Regions from separate parts of the Trichocoleus desertorum AS-A10 genome, predicted to be linked through region 1. Evidence: predicted binding sites of a transcription regulator. Region 1 holds the regulator's gene; each other region holds the start of a gene.

Region 1 (3,138 bases):
CCTGCTGACAACACTTGTCCTCGGAAGAGAGCGACGTTGCCTTGGCGTAGGGTTTCATACTGCGCTTGATAGTACTGGTAGTACCGCTGCAAGGTTTGGACAGCTTTCTCTAGATTGGCCTGTTGAACCTCTAAATCTTTAGTTTCTTTAATCAAGTTTTGGCGCTCGTTATCCAGTCGGTCGATCTCGGAGCGGAGTCCCGTTGCTTGCTGAGAAACAGTGCTTAGTTGCGTTTGAGTTCGGTTTAGTTCTGCTTCGGTGCGGTCTTTGGCATCTTCAATCCGATCCTTTTCTGCTTCCGCGCGGCTCAGTTGGCTCTGAGTTTGATCGAGCTGAGCTTCGGTGCGGGCTCTTTCAGTCTCGACTCGGCCTAGCTGGGTTTGGGTACGATTTAGCTGTGCTTCTGTCGTCGCTTGCTTGGCGATCGCGGCCTTAAGAAACAAATTAATTCGATCCAGCCGTTGTTGAGCCGAAACTTGCTCGGCGCGGGCTTGGGTCAGCTCTTGCTCAACTTGATTTTTTTGAACTCTCGTCTTTGCTAAATCTTCTCGCGCTCTAGAGAGGTTTTTCTGAATTTTGCCCAATTCAAAAACGCCAGTCCGGAGTTGATCACTCACAGCAAACAAAATGGCGAGTGTAGAAGCGGAAATGATGCCACCCGTGACAATCGTCACCAAGACTGCGGTTTTGCGGGGACGCAAGTTAAACAAGCTGAGGCGAGCCTTGCCTACGCGCGTACCGATGCGATCGCCCACCGTTGCGATCACACCCCCCAACACCAAGATTGCCACAATTAAGATGTACCCGCTGGTCATCTACCCTCAGGAAGCCATTTGGCTCACACCCAACTCAGATACAGCCTATCTCATGCCCTGGAAGTTTTGTGTGCCATCACACCTGTAGGACGACAACAAGCAGACCCAGATAGCAAAAGTTGCTGCCTTGCCTCAGCGTCAGGAGAGCATCACGGCTCTCTTTGTTTCCTCGCAGGAGTGCCATGAAGCACCTTCCTCGGCCAGAGAGCTGTATTCAAGTCGCTGTAAGCGCTTGTTATTACTAGAGGTTAACCATAGCAGATCAACTGAACTGTTGACTGAGAGCGACGGGATTATGAACCGTAATTTTTTTCTTATGGATGGAAATCATCTTCTCCTGTCGCAGATCTCCAAGTAGGCGCGTGACTGTGACGCGGGTGGAACCAATCGCTTCTGCGATCGCCTGATGCGACAATTTCAAGTCAATTGTGATCCCGTCAGGGCCAGGAACGCCGAAGTCACGACAGAGGATGAGCAAGAAGCTGACCAAGCGTGATCCCATATCCCGGTGGGCTAAGGTTTCGATCATCATCTCAGTTTGCAAGATGCGCGAAGACAACCCTTGCAACATCAGCATCGACAGCTCTGGGTTATCCTTGAGAGCTTTTTCCACTTGTTCAATGGGCACCGACAGTAATTCCGCCGGAGTAAAAGCAACTGCGTGATAAAAGCGATCGGAACGATTGCCCGTAATCAGCGAGAGAACCCCAAAAACACTATTTTCTCGCAGCAAAGCTACGGTGATTTCTTCGCCCGCTTCATAAACGCGAGACAGTTTGACCGCACCTCGGACCAAAAAGTAGACACGCTCCGCTGGATCACCGGGGAAGAAAATCGTCTTGCCTCGATCAAACGTTTCGATCACGGGAGGAAATGCTCCGCCTCCCAGTTGACGAAACACAGATGCTAACGGCCTATCCTGCGTCATTACCATATCCTTTTACCTTTTCGATGCCCTTCTCCAACCTTCATGGGCCGCTCGTCTGGAGATGAACCTTACGAAGGTGAGCCAACTGTAAGCAATTGATGACTTTAGAACACTTAAACTTACTCTAGAGTCATTTTTTGTTCTATTTGATACACAATCTGCCAGCGATCGCCAATGGCTGAAGAATTTAACTGCTGTTTCGAGGACCACAAACGAACGGATCTTGGCTGTCAGCGGCCTATTTAGACCCTATCTTACTCCCCCTAAAGACAGATATCTCGTGATAGGACTCAAGGCAGCGTATCACCCTACCAGCAACAGTCGATGTCAATATCTTTAAGCCCCCATCTTTGAGTATTCTCGTAATTGCCCTTAACGAAGAGATTGCCATGCTGGATCTGACCGGAAAAAATGCCTTAGTCACAGGCATTGCTAACAATCGCTCAATTGCTTGGGGAATTGCCCAACAACTCCATAAAGCGGGTGCCAACCTAGGGATTACCTATCTGCCCGATGAGCGGGGCAAGATGGAAAAAAAAGTAGCAGAATTGGTTGAACCGCTACAACCCAGCTTGTTTGTGCCTTGCAATGTGCAAGATGATGCTCAGATTCAGTCCACCTTTGAGACTGTGAAGGAGAAGTGGGGCAAGCTAGATATCTTGGTTCACTGTCTGGCCTTTGCCAACAAAGATGACTTATCTGGCCACTTTAGCAACACCTCGCGGCCAGGATTTACCACAGCCTTAGACATCAGCACTTATTCCTTAATTCAGCTCAGTGGTGCCGCTAAACCCCTGATGACAGAAGGCGGCAGCATTGTCACTCTGACTTATTTGGGCGGGGTGCGTGTGGTGCCCAACTATAACGTTATGGGCATTGCCAAAGCGGGCTTAGAAATGAGCGTTAAATACTTGGCGGCAGAACTAGGCCCCCACAATATTCGAGTCAATGGCATTTCTGCGGGCCCAATTAGAACTCTCGCCTCCTCTGCGGTTGGGGGAATTCTGGACATGATTCATCATGTGGAAGAAGTGGCACCCCTGCGGCGCACTGTGACTCAACTAGAAGTTGGCAATACAGCGGCGTTCCTATGCAGTGATTTGTCCAGCGGTATGACAGGGCAAATCCTCTATGTTGATTCTGGCTATGAGATCATGGGGATGTAGTGGTTGCCATTCAGTGACTACAACCGTTTGGCCTGCCTGTGCAGGCTCAAAGTTTCTTACTTCCTGTTTCTACTTCTCAGTTTTTACTTCCCACTATTGAGTAGGGCCTATGCAGACTAGCATTCATGAAGCGTCTTCCCAAGAGAACCGCACAGCCTTCGAGCAGGCCAACGGAGCATCATTAGAACCCGTATTTTCAGGACGAGTGGCCTCAGTCAGTCGCAAAACG
Region 2 (3,138 bases), on a different contig from region 1:
TCTGATTGGCACGGTTTGGTATTGCTGGGTTGAGGGGTGGCGCTGGCTGGATGCCGCCTACATGACCGTGATCACCCTAGCGACCGTTGGCTTTATGGAAGTCCATGAGCTGGGCGATCGCGGACGGTTATTTACTATCATCTTGATTTTGATGGGAGTGGTGGCGATCGGCTATATCGTCAATCGGTTCACAGAAGCGTTGATTCAAGGGTACTTTCAAGCAGGACTGCGGTTACAGCAGCGACGGCGCATCATGGAATCACTGACACAACACTATATTCTCTGTGGGTTTGGGCGAACGGGTCGTCAGATTGCTTTAGAGTTTAAGGCCGAGGGCATCCCCTTTATTGCCATTGATTCTGATCTGGCGGAGGTGCACGAAGCGCAGGAGCTAGGCTATGTGGCCATTCAAGGCGATGCCACGCTCGACGAGGTACTAACTGGGGTGGGGATTGAGCGAGCCGTTTGTTTGGTAGCAGCTTTGCCTTCCGATGCCGAGAATCTCTACACCGTGCTTTCGGCCAAAACTCTGAATCCGCAAGTCCGGGCGATCGCCAGAGCCAGCACCGAAGAAGCCCTCAAAAAGCTACAACGAGGGGGTGCAGATGCCGTCGTATCGCCTTATATCACGGGCGGTAAACGCATGGCCGCCGCTGCCCTCAGACCTCAGGTGATGGATTTTGTCGATGGTATTTTGACTGGGACAGACCGAGCCTTCTACATGGAGGAGTGCTTGCTGGAGCCAGGCACTTGCCCCTATGTCGGCCAAACTCTACGGGAAGCTCGCCTACGATCGCAAACCGGAGCCTTAGTGCTAGCAATTCGTCGGGCTGACGGTAGCTTGATTGCCGGTCCCACTGCCGACACCACCTTGATGACCGGAGATGTGCTCATTTCTATGGGAACCGCCGAGCAACTGCGCGAACTCAATCAAGTTCTGGGTCCGATTCGCCACCGCGTGCCCCGCCTCCCCAAGCACACCTAAGGTGCGGTTAAAGCATGACCACATTGAGCACAAAAGCGATCGCTGAGGCTAACGGCTTTGCCACACTGCGAGCAGAAGCGCTGGGCTGATTCGGTGGAGGAAGGTGCGGGAGCGGGAGCAGGAGTTAAAGGAGTTGAAGTGACGGGAGGGGTGCCAATCTGCATTTGCATATTGCCCATTCGCATCTGCATGAGTTCTAGCTGCATTTGCATATCTCCCATCTGCATGGGTGGCATAGACGGCAGCGGCGACATCGGTGGCAGGGGTGATAGGGGAGCGATCGGCAGCATGGGTGGCATAGATGATGCCGCAGCAGCACCAGTATTGGTTCCAGCCACTGGTTGGAGCGGTAAAGTTTCTGCCCCTGTCAAGCTGGGTGGCGCAGTCAACAGATTGAGCCTGCCCCCTGCCAGTTGCACAAAGAATTGACCTTGAGCCGATTCAATCCGCAAGATCCAGCCAGCCGGAGTTCGGAATAAGGTGGGCGGCACCACCCAATGACCTGTGGTGAGGCTAGTCCACTGACTCTGCTGCTGACTCGTACTGGCGCTGGTCAAGGCGATCGCAGTTTGGGTTCCTACGTTCTCGACCTGGAGTTGCTCGGTACTGCTGAGATTGCCAATGTAAGCCATAGAAAGATTAAGCATGGCGATCGCGTTCACTAGCAAGTTAACGTGGAAGTTCGGAGAACGGGTATTAAGATTCCCTAGAAAAGTTTCGGGCAGGTTTCAGGAACAGCGGCGAGTGATAGAAATTGTTATTTGACTCTAAAGCGTTCTAAAGAAGATTCCGTATCAGTGGCTACAGTATCGAACTCTCTCAGCCTCTATCAAGGATGAATGACTCCAGCAAGGTGGGTGGTTTGCCGTGCGATTTGATCACTATGATCCAGAGGGTTTTTATGACGAGTTGTTTATTGCCAAAAGTAAGCCCCGTCCGGAAGCCACCCTCTTAATCGAGCGGTTTAATTCTTTCTCTGCTAGTGAAATCAAACGTCGCCAGCAATCTGCCCAGATCGCCTTGATGAAGTTGGGCGTAACGTTCAATGTGTATAGCGATGGTCAGGGCACCGAGCGCATCATGCCCTTTGATATTATTCCCCGCATTGTCTCGGCGCAGGAATGGAAAGAACTAGAACAAGGCTTAAAGCAACGCATCTACGCCCTGAACTTGTTTCTGCATGACATCTATAACGAGCAAAAAATTCTGCGGGATAGCGTGATTCCGGCAGAGCTGATTTATTCGGCCACCGGATTTCTCAAGCCTTGCCTGGGATTAAACCCGCCGGGAGGGATTTGGTGCCACATCACCGGGACTGATTTGGTGCGCGATCGCGATGGTCGCTGGTATGTGCTGGAAGACAACCTCCGCTGTCCTTCTGGCGTGTCCTATGTGTTAGAAAATCGCCGGGTCATGAAGAGTACCTTCCCGCAACTCTTCAACACCATGCCGATTCAACCCGTAGAAGACTACTCCAGTCACCTGCTAGAAACTCTGCTGAATCTAGCACCAGAGCATCTGAGCGATCCTACCGTGGTGGTGCTGAGCCCTGGTATCTATAACTCAGCCTACTTTGAGCATTCCTTTCTGGCCCAGCAGATGGGTGTGCAACTGGTGGAAGGGCGCGATCTCGTGGTGGCGGATGGCTATCTGCAAATGCGGACCACCAAAGGGTTGCAGCGCGTGGATGTAATCTACCGCCGCATTGATGATGATTTTATCGACCCGCTTGCCTTTCGCTCCGATTCGATGCTCGGTGTTCCAGGCTTGATGGACGTGTATCGCGCCGGACGAGTCGCCCTCGCCAATGCGTTAGGAACTGGGATCGCTGACGACAAAGTGATTTACGCCTATGTGCCACAAATCATTCGCTACTACTTAGGTGAAGAGCCAATGCTCGCCAACGTCCCGACTTATCTGTGCTGGGAACCCCAACAGCAAAGCCATGTTTTGGCTAACCTAGACAAACTAGTGGTCAAAGCAGCGAACGAGTCGGGGGGATATGGCATGTTGATTGGTTCCCAAGCCTCGGCAGCAGAGCGGGAAGCCTTTGCCGAGAAAATTAAGGCTAACCCCCGCAATTACATCGCTCAGCCCACCCTTTGTCTCTCCCGAGTGCCTACCTTGATGGAAGAGCAAATCGAAGGCTGCCA
Region 3 (3,138 bases), on a different contig from region 1:
ACGGATTGAAGGTTATGACATTTCGCATATTCAAGGTTCCGACGCTGTCGCTTCTCAGGTCGTGTTTGTAGATGGTATACCTGCCAAACAGCACTATCGGCACTACAAAATCAAAAACCCTACTGTGACCACAGGGCACTCGGATGACTTTGCCAGCATGGCAGAAGTGATTCGGCGGCGGTTTCGTAAATATGCCGCTGATCCGCAGTTGCCAAGGGTAGGCAATTCAGATTGGCCCGATTTAGTCATGATTGATGGCGGCAAAGGCCAACTCTCGGCTGTAGTTAGCGTACTGCGGGAGCTGAATTTATTAGAAGAGTTGCGCGTGGTCAGTTTAGCGAAAAAGCGAGAAGAAATCTTTTTGCCAGGGGAGTCCCTGCCTTTAACCACAGAAGCAGAACAGCCGGGAGTGCAACTGTTGCGTCGTCTTCGGGATGAGGCTCACCGTTTTGCCGTTAGTTTCCATCGCCAGCAACGCAGCGATCGCATGCGCCGCTCTTGCTTAGAAGATATTCCTGGGCTAGGGCATCATCGCCAAAAAGAACTATTAGCTGCTTTTCGCTCAGTTGACTATATTCGGGAAGCGACCCCGGAACAACTCACAAATGTTTCTGGGATTGGCCCTCAGATAGCTCAGAAAATCTACGACTACTTTCATCCTCAGTCCTAGTTTTCTAGTAAGACGGGTTAAATAAACCTCACCGAACTAGAGTAAGGTCTAGCTCTGCTTAAGTTGTCACTACGTAGCCAAATTGCTGATCGTTGCCTAAATCCTTCTTAAGGAAGAACCATTTTCTTAATTTAGTTTTAATGATTGGTAGTAGCTTTATTTGACGCGATCGCTTTGAAGGGTTAGATAAAGTCAGGATCAATATATTCTTTTGAGTTTGCCTTCAAATTTTGCGATTTAGAGGTCAAACATTTGTGCTGACCCAGAAAACTTATGTTCGTTTTCTATAGCAGGAAATCATGACAAAATGCTTGGATCTTCCTGGTAATGCAGTTTGTGGTTTTACTGCCTTGGCAACATATTCGAGGCACAGCTTTGCCCTACGTAGACGACACCAAAAGACTTATAAAAGCTCAATGCATTATGCTGCTTGAATCGTGACGGAACGTGGAGGAGTTTAACTAGGAAATATTTTGTATTTTTAGTAACAATTGCTTCTATTTTTCTCCAATAAAATATTATCTAACGCTCAGTAAACTCATTAAGAAAGTTCATAAACATAAGTAAAATCTCATAAAAAATTTGCAGAATTGTTTAGAGAACTCTGTAATCATCGAAGAAGTTAGTATCGAGCAGTCCCAAATCAACAGCGCTTTTAGCTAATAGCAGTATTGCGGGGATCGCTCTCTCTGTAGGCGATCCCCAACCTCTGAAATCTAAAATCTAACTAAAGCTTGATTGCCGATCTGCATAAATGCCAACATAATAGAAGAGTCAGGAGACGATGACTTCTGCACTTTTAATCTCAGATTAATTTAGTAAGCTTCGATACATTTTGTTTCGAAAATCTTAGAATTACGAATTTAATTCGTGAACCTTGCCCTTAATCCCTCCTAATTGTTGAGCTAGCTGCGAGAGTATTAAAATGCGTGTTCTAGAAACCTTACAAGTTGTTCGTTGCCCTAATTGTGGTAGTCATGCCGAACGTCATCATCTTTCAGATGATCATTTGACTCGAACCCAATGCCAAACTTGTGATTATTTAATGATTACTTGCACAATCACAGGCAAAGTAATCGAAGCGTATGCTCCTGGCATCTACGCCCGTCATTAGATTTGCACTTGCGATTGCCGCACCACAATCGCAGCAGCACGGTAGGAGCGATCTTAAGCGATCGCTCCTACTTTTTTTGCCCGCAATTGACCGCAAGCGGCATCTGCTTCCAAACCCCGCGATCGCCGCACACTCGCAGCAATATGATGCTGCTTTAAACCATTTAGAAAAGCTTGAATCCGTTGTGGGCTAGGCCGTTGATAATCTACTTCACTAATTGGGTTGTAAGGAATCAAGTTAACGTGGCTCTGGAACCCCCGCAGATGTTCCGCCAGTTCTACTGCATGCTCTGGGCAGTCATTTAACCCGCCCAACAAAATGTATTCAAACGTGACCCGTCGCCCGGTTAGCTGCACATACTCGCGGCACTCGGCCAGCAAGTCTTGCAGCGGATACTGTCTCGCGCTTGGAATTAGCTGTTCTCTGACTGCTTGGTTAGAGGCATGCAAGCTCACGGCCAAAGTGGTTTGTAGCTGGTGTGTGGCTAAACGACGAATGCGGCCCGGAATGCCTACAGTCGAAATGGTCATGGCGCGTTTACCAATGCCCACATCCTCGTTCAGCGATCGCACCGCACCCAGGACATTGTCTACATTGAGCAAAGGTTCGCCCATGCCCATGAACACAATGTTGCTGACTCGCTGTTGAAAGTCTTCTTGAACTGTCAAAACTTGATCAACAATTTCATGTCGCTCCAGATTGCGGAGGAAGCCACCTTTACCTGTAGCGCAGAAGTCGCAACCCATCGGACAGCCAACCTGAGAAGACACACAAACAGTCAGGCGCTTTTCCGTGGGAATGCCTACGGTTTCAATAATTTGACCATCAGCCAGCCGCAGTAAAAACTTCACAGTGCCATCTGGTGCAGCTGCTCGGTAATGCAACGTTGAGCGCCCTATAGGCACATCAGCAACCGTGGAACGCCACTGCTTGGAGAAGACTGAAATTTCGTCCAGCGATCGCACGCCTTTTTGGTAAATCCACTGGTGTAACTGCTGCCCTCGATAAGCAGGCTGTTGCTGTTGTTTCACCCACTCCGTTAGCTCCGCCACGGAAGCACCTAGCAGGGGAGGTAAAACTACTACAGATGGCATCGGAGCCGCAGTTCCTGATTGACCAGCAGTGATAGCCTGTGCCACAGGTTGATCGGAGTAAATTCTATCCATGCGTTTTCTCAATTCCAGGAGCAGCTAGCGTTGTCAACAATTGCAGTTGCGATTCTGACAAACTTTTAATTGTAGAACTTTGGCCTCTCGGTGCTAACTCATGCACCTATATTCTTCCGCTGCCATGTAGGTAAGTTAGCTGGCCTAGGGATTTTCATTCTAGCTCAATTGGCCCGTGCAGCCTTGGA
Region 4 (3,138 bases), on a different contig from region 1:
CTCTAATTACTTGAGTAGAGGGGATGAAGGACGGGCACTCTAGTCTGTAATTACCAAGCTAAATTCAACATGACTCTCTGAATCTAGTGTGAGAGTTAACGGCACTATCTAGAGCTTTTCGAGAATATGCATCTACTCTCCTTTAAGTCATGCCAAGCTCACTGTTCTAGAAACTAGCCACGAGTTTAGGCACCACAGGCTTACACCAACTAAGGGCAAATAGATAGCAACAGAGGACTAATCAGATGGGTTGGCACTCTTGCGCTATTGCTGTTGTCTAAGACTGTAACGTCAACACCCTAGCTTTAAAGTGGATTGATTAATTATGGGTTTAACCATGCGATTTGAAGATATCTACCAGTTTTTTCAAGATCCCCCACCGATCTATCTCAATAAAGAACTCGCCGTTTGTTACGTCCTGTCAGTATTGCAGCGAGGGGATTCTTACGGAACCGAGTTGATTCAACTTTTAGAGAACGAGTATCGCACCTACCGTCTCTCAGATACAGTCCTTTATAGCGCTCTCAAATTTCTGGAGGATGAAGGAGCCATCCAGGGTTATTGGCGCAAGGTAGAAGGACGCGGACGGCCACGCCGGATGTATCAAATTCGTCCAGAGTGGTCTGAGCGGGCTCAAGAATTATCTCGTCTCTGGCAAGGATATGCAACTGGCAAGTTGCCACCCGGTGACAACAACTAAGCTTGGTGGGCCGTAGTTCCTAGAATCTGTCGTAAGGCTGCGATCGCGCTAGTCCCAAACAGAGCTAAGGTTGTGCGGTCTCACCTACTACCAACTAGAAGCAGATTAAAACCTTTCTATACTTATGTAAAGTATAGGGATATCGTTTGTTGTTCCTACCCCATCTTTATGAACGCTGCCATTCTGCCATCTATATTCGTGATGACCTTACTGATGGTGGTGGGTCTCATGTTTTTCATTCGAGCTTCCGTCAAAGACAGAACGCGAGCAGTACAACTGATTGCAGAACAGGCAGAGGAATCGTTACTCAACCGAGTGCAACAATACTTTGACCAACGCGCCTACAAAGTTGCAGCCCTCGATCCAGCCCAAAACCAAGTAACATTTCAAGGCGTGGTACGGCCTAGCTGGTTTTTGGCCGTCTTCTTAACGATATTGGCTGCTGCAGGCATTTTGTGTCTGGCTCTAGTACTGTCAATGCTTTTGCCTGGACTGACACAGATTTTTCTAGGGACCGTGCTTCTGGCACCTTTAGCAGGCTTCTTTTACTGGCAAAAAGCGAAGCGTCCAGAACAAGTTTCCCTTAAGATTGAACCCCTTGAATCAGAAGAGTCTCAATCTTGGAGCCGCGTTACAGTCACAGCTCATCGAGATGAATTGGCTGAATTGCAGCGAGCCCTTAACTTAAGAGCTTGTGATTAATTCGCTTCTCCTGCGCCCTAATATCTAGAGAAAGCTTGAGAGCTAAATCAAATGACCCCATTCAAACGTTGTGGTTTGAGTGGGGTCCTTGTTTATATCAGTCCAACTGATTTCCCGTGTCAGCAAAGTATTAAATGTTCCCAACAGACTCATTTGCAAGCTCGACCAATTGAGCTTTAGTGACTGGTGACAGCCACAGGTGCATCTTCTGTATCACCAATCAATACTCTCAAACTGGGAAACAAGAAATGGTTCTCTTCGACATACTGCGCACTGAAGAGCCCTTTTTCAGCCCAGAAGTACCGGTCCGTGGTATGCTCGTTCCGCCTTACAAGTAGCAAAGCTGGGGGAAGAATAGCTTGTGCTTGAATGAATTTTCGAGCAGCTGTAACTGGTTTTTCTTCGCCACTTTCAATGCTAAACTGAGGCACTAACTCCAGAATCCTGCGCCCTTCTAGGCGACGACGACTTTTGCGCTTGCGTCTCCTGGCCAATCTCGATACCTCCTCTTTCTGCCGACAGGTGTAGTGATAGTTACAAAACCGTCGCAAGTATATCGGCTTGAGTTCAAAATTTCAACTTCTTTTAAGTCGTTGATACAAAACTCTACAACTGGCTTCAACAAAGACTAGATAGACCTTTTGAAAGGTCCTATCAGCCAGATGAATGCCTGATAATCTTAATAAGAATTTAAAATTCTTTATATTAAAAACACAAAACTAGGCTAGAAACTCATAAAGAGCCGATAGATAGATGTATATGGTGGCAAAACATGCCCAACAACGGAGTGTTAGTTCAGGGAATGTAGAAGGGTTTGTTTTGAGGTAAACCATCTGCGACTGTCTGCATGCTGATACCTACTAGCTCAGAATTTGTGGCGCTTTGTCGCGCTCAGGTAGAGCTCTTGACCCAGGGGTTAGGAGCTTCGCTCAGCGTGGTTTACCTGACCGAAGAAATGGCAGATGGCACTGAAGCCAAGCTAATTCCAGTGGTGGCTTATCCTGAGAGCGCTGCTGCTTGGGATGATGAGCACTTTTTATTGCCTGCCGCAGAAGCAACACTGCCACGCTTGCTAGCGGCAGATGCTAGCCCCGCTATGCCTACTCAGGCTGCTTTAAGCCCACCGTTCTTGGCAGAGGATGAAGTTGGCTCCAATCCAAAACAATTCCATAACGAGGCTTTACAGCACCAACGCCAAGTTGTACTGCCTTTAATGCATGAGGGCATGGTGATGGGATTGCTCGTGACCGAGCGAGACGATCGCGCTTGGAGTGAACAAGAGCGATCGCAAATTGAACAAGTGGCCCATACCTTAGCGTTGGGCTGTGTCTTAGACCAACGCAGTCAATGGCTAGAACGGGAACAGCATCAACAGCGGCGGCTCCAGGCTCAGCAATATAATCTGTTCGACACCTTGTTACATCAGTTTCGCAATCCTTTAACGGCAATGCGAACCTTCGGCAAGCTCTTGCTGCGACGCCTTAGCACCGGAGACCCAAACCGGGATGTGGCCAGTAGTATTGTGCGGGAGAGCGATCGCTTACAGGAGTTGTTACAACAGTTCGATCAAGCCATTGATTTGGGTAGAGCTGATTCAACGCCTTTAACACTCGCTCCTGCTCAGACAGATAGCTCTACACCACCCAATACCGCTGTGCCTGCCAGTTCACAGTTTGAGTCGTCGGTTGACTTTGCCATTGACCGCTCTGAGTCAAGTGTCAATCGAGCCAGTAGTA

The links. Region 1 encodes NtcA, which controls nitrogen genes in cyanobacteria. Its sites were predicted from a motif close to TTTGTANNNNNNNNTACAAA; they were not measured.
Region 2: NDA01_RS13265 (circularly permuted type 2 ATP-grasp protein) is a predicted target of NtcA. The motif match lies at 1,774-1,793, and genes of this name have one in related genera.
Region 3: NDA01_RS09755 (replication restart DNA helicase PriA) is a predicted target of NtcA. The motif match lies at 1,486-1,505, and genes of this name have one in related genera.
Region 4: NDA01_RS05535 (DUF3155 domain-containing protein) is a predicted target of NtcA. The motif match lies at 1,986-2,005, and genes of this name have one in related genera.

The regions. Positions count from the first base shown of each region.
Region 1 covers NZ_JAMPKN010000001.1:372,417-375,554, forward strand. The annotation lists gene NDA01_RS01670 (DUF3084 family protein) at 1-815, opposite strand, end outside; gene ntcA (global nitrogen regulator NtcA) at 1,078-1,743, opposite strand; gene fabI (enoyl-ACP reductase FabI) at 2,094-2,909, shown strand; gene hisB (imidazoleglycerol-phosphate dehydratase HisB) at 3,019-3,138, shown strand, end outside.
Region 2 covers NZ_JAMPKN010000008.1:84,884-88,021, forward strand. The annotation lists gene NDA01_RS13255 (potassium channel family protein) at 1-985, shown strand, start outside; gene NDA01_RS13260 (zinc ribbon domain-containing protein) at 982-1,632, opposite strand; gene NDA01_RS13265 (circularly permuted type 2 ATP-grasp protein) at 1,853-3,138, shown strand, end outside.
Region 3 covers NZ_JAMPKN010000005.1:22,420-25,557, forward strand. The annotation lists gene uvrC (excinuclease ABC subunit UvrC) at 1-670, shown strand, start outside; gene NDA01_RS09755 (replication restart DNA helicase PriA) at 1,596-1,784, shown strand; gene rlmN (dual-specificity RNA methyltransferase RlmN) at 1,838-2,950, opposite strand.
Region 4 covers NZ_JAMPKN010000002.1:391,948-395,085, reverse strand. The annotation lists gene NDA01_RS05545 (PadR family transcriptional regulator) at 338-700, shown strand; gene NDA01_RS05540 (cofactor assembly of complex C subunit B) at 869-1,402, shown strand; gene NDA01_RS05535 (DUF3155 domain-containing protein) at 1,579-1,896, opposite strand; gene NDA01_RS05530 (GAF domain-containing sensor histidine kinase) at 2,250-3,138, shown strand, end outside.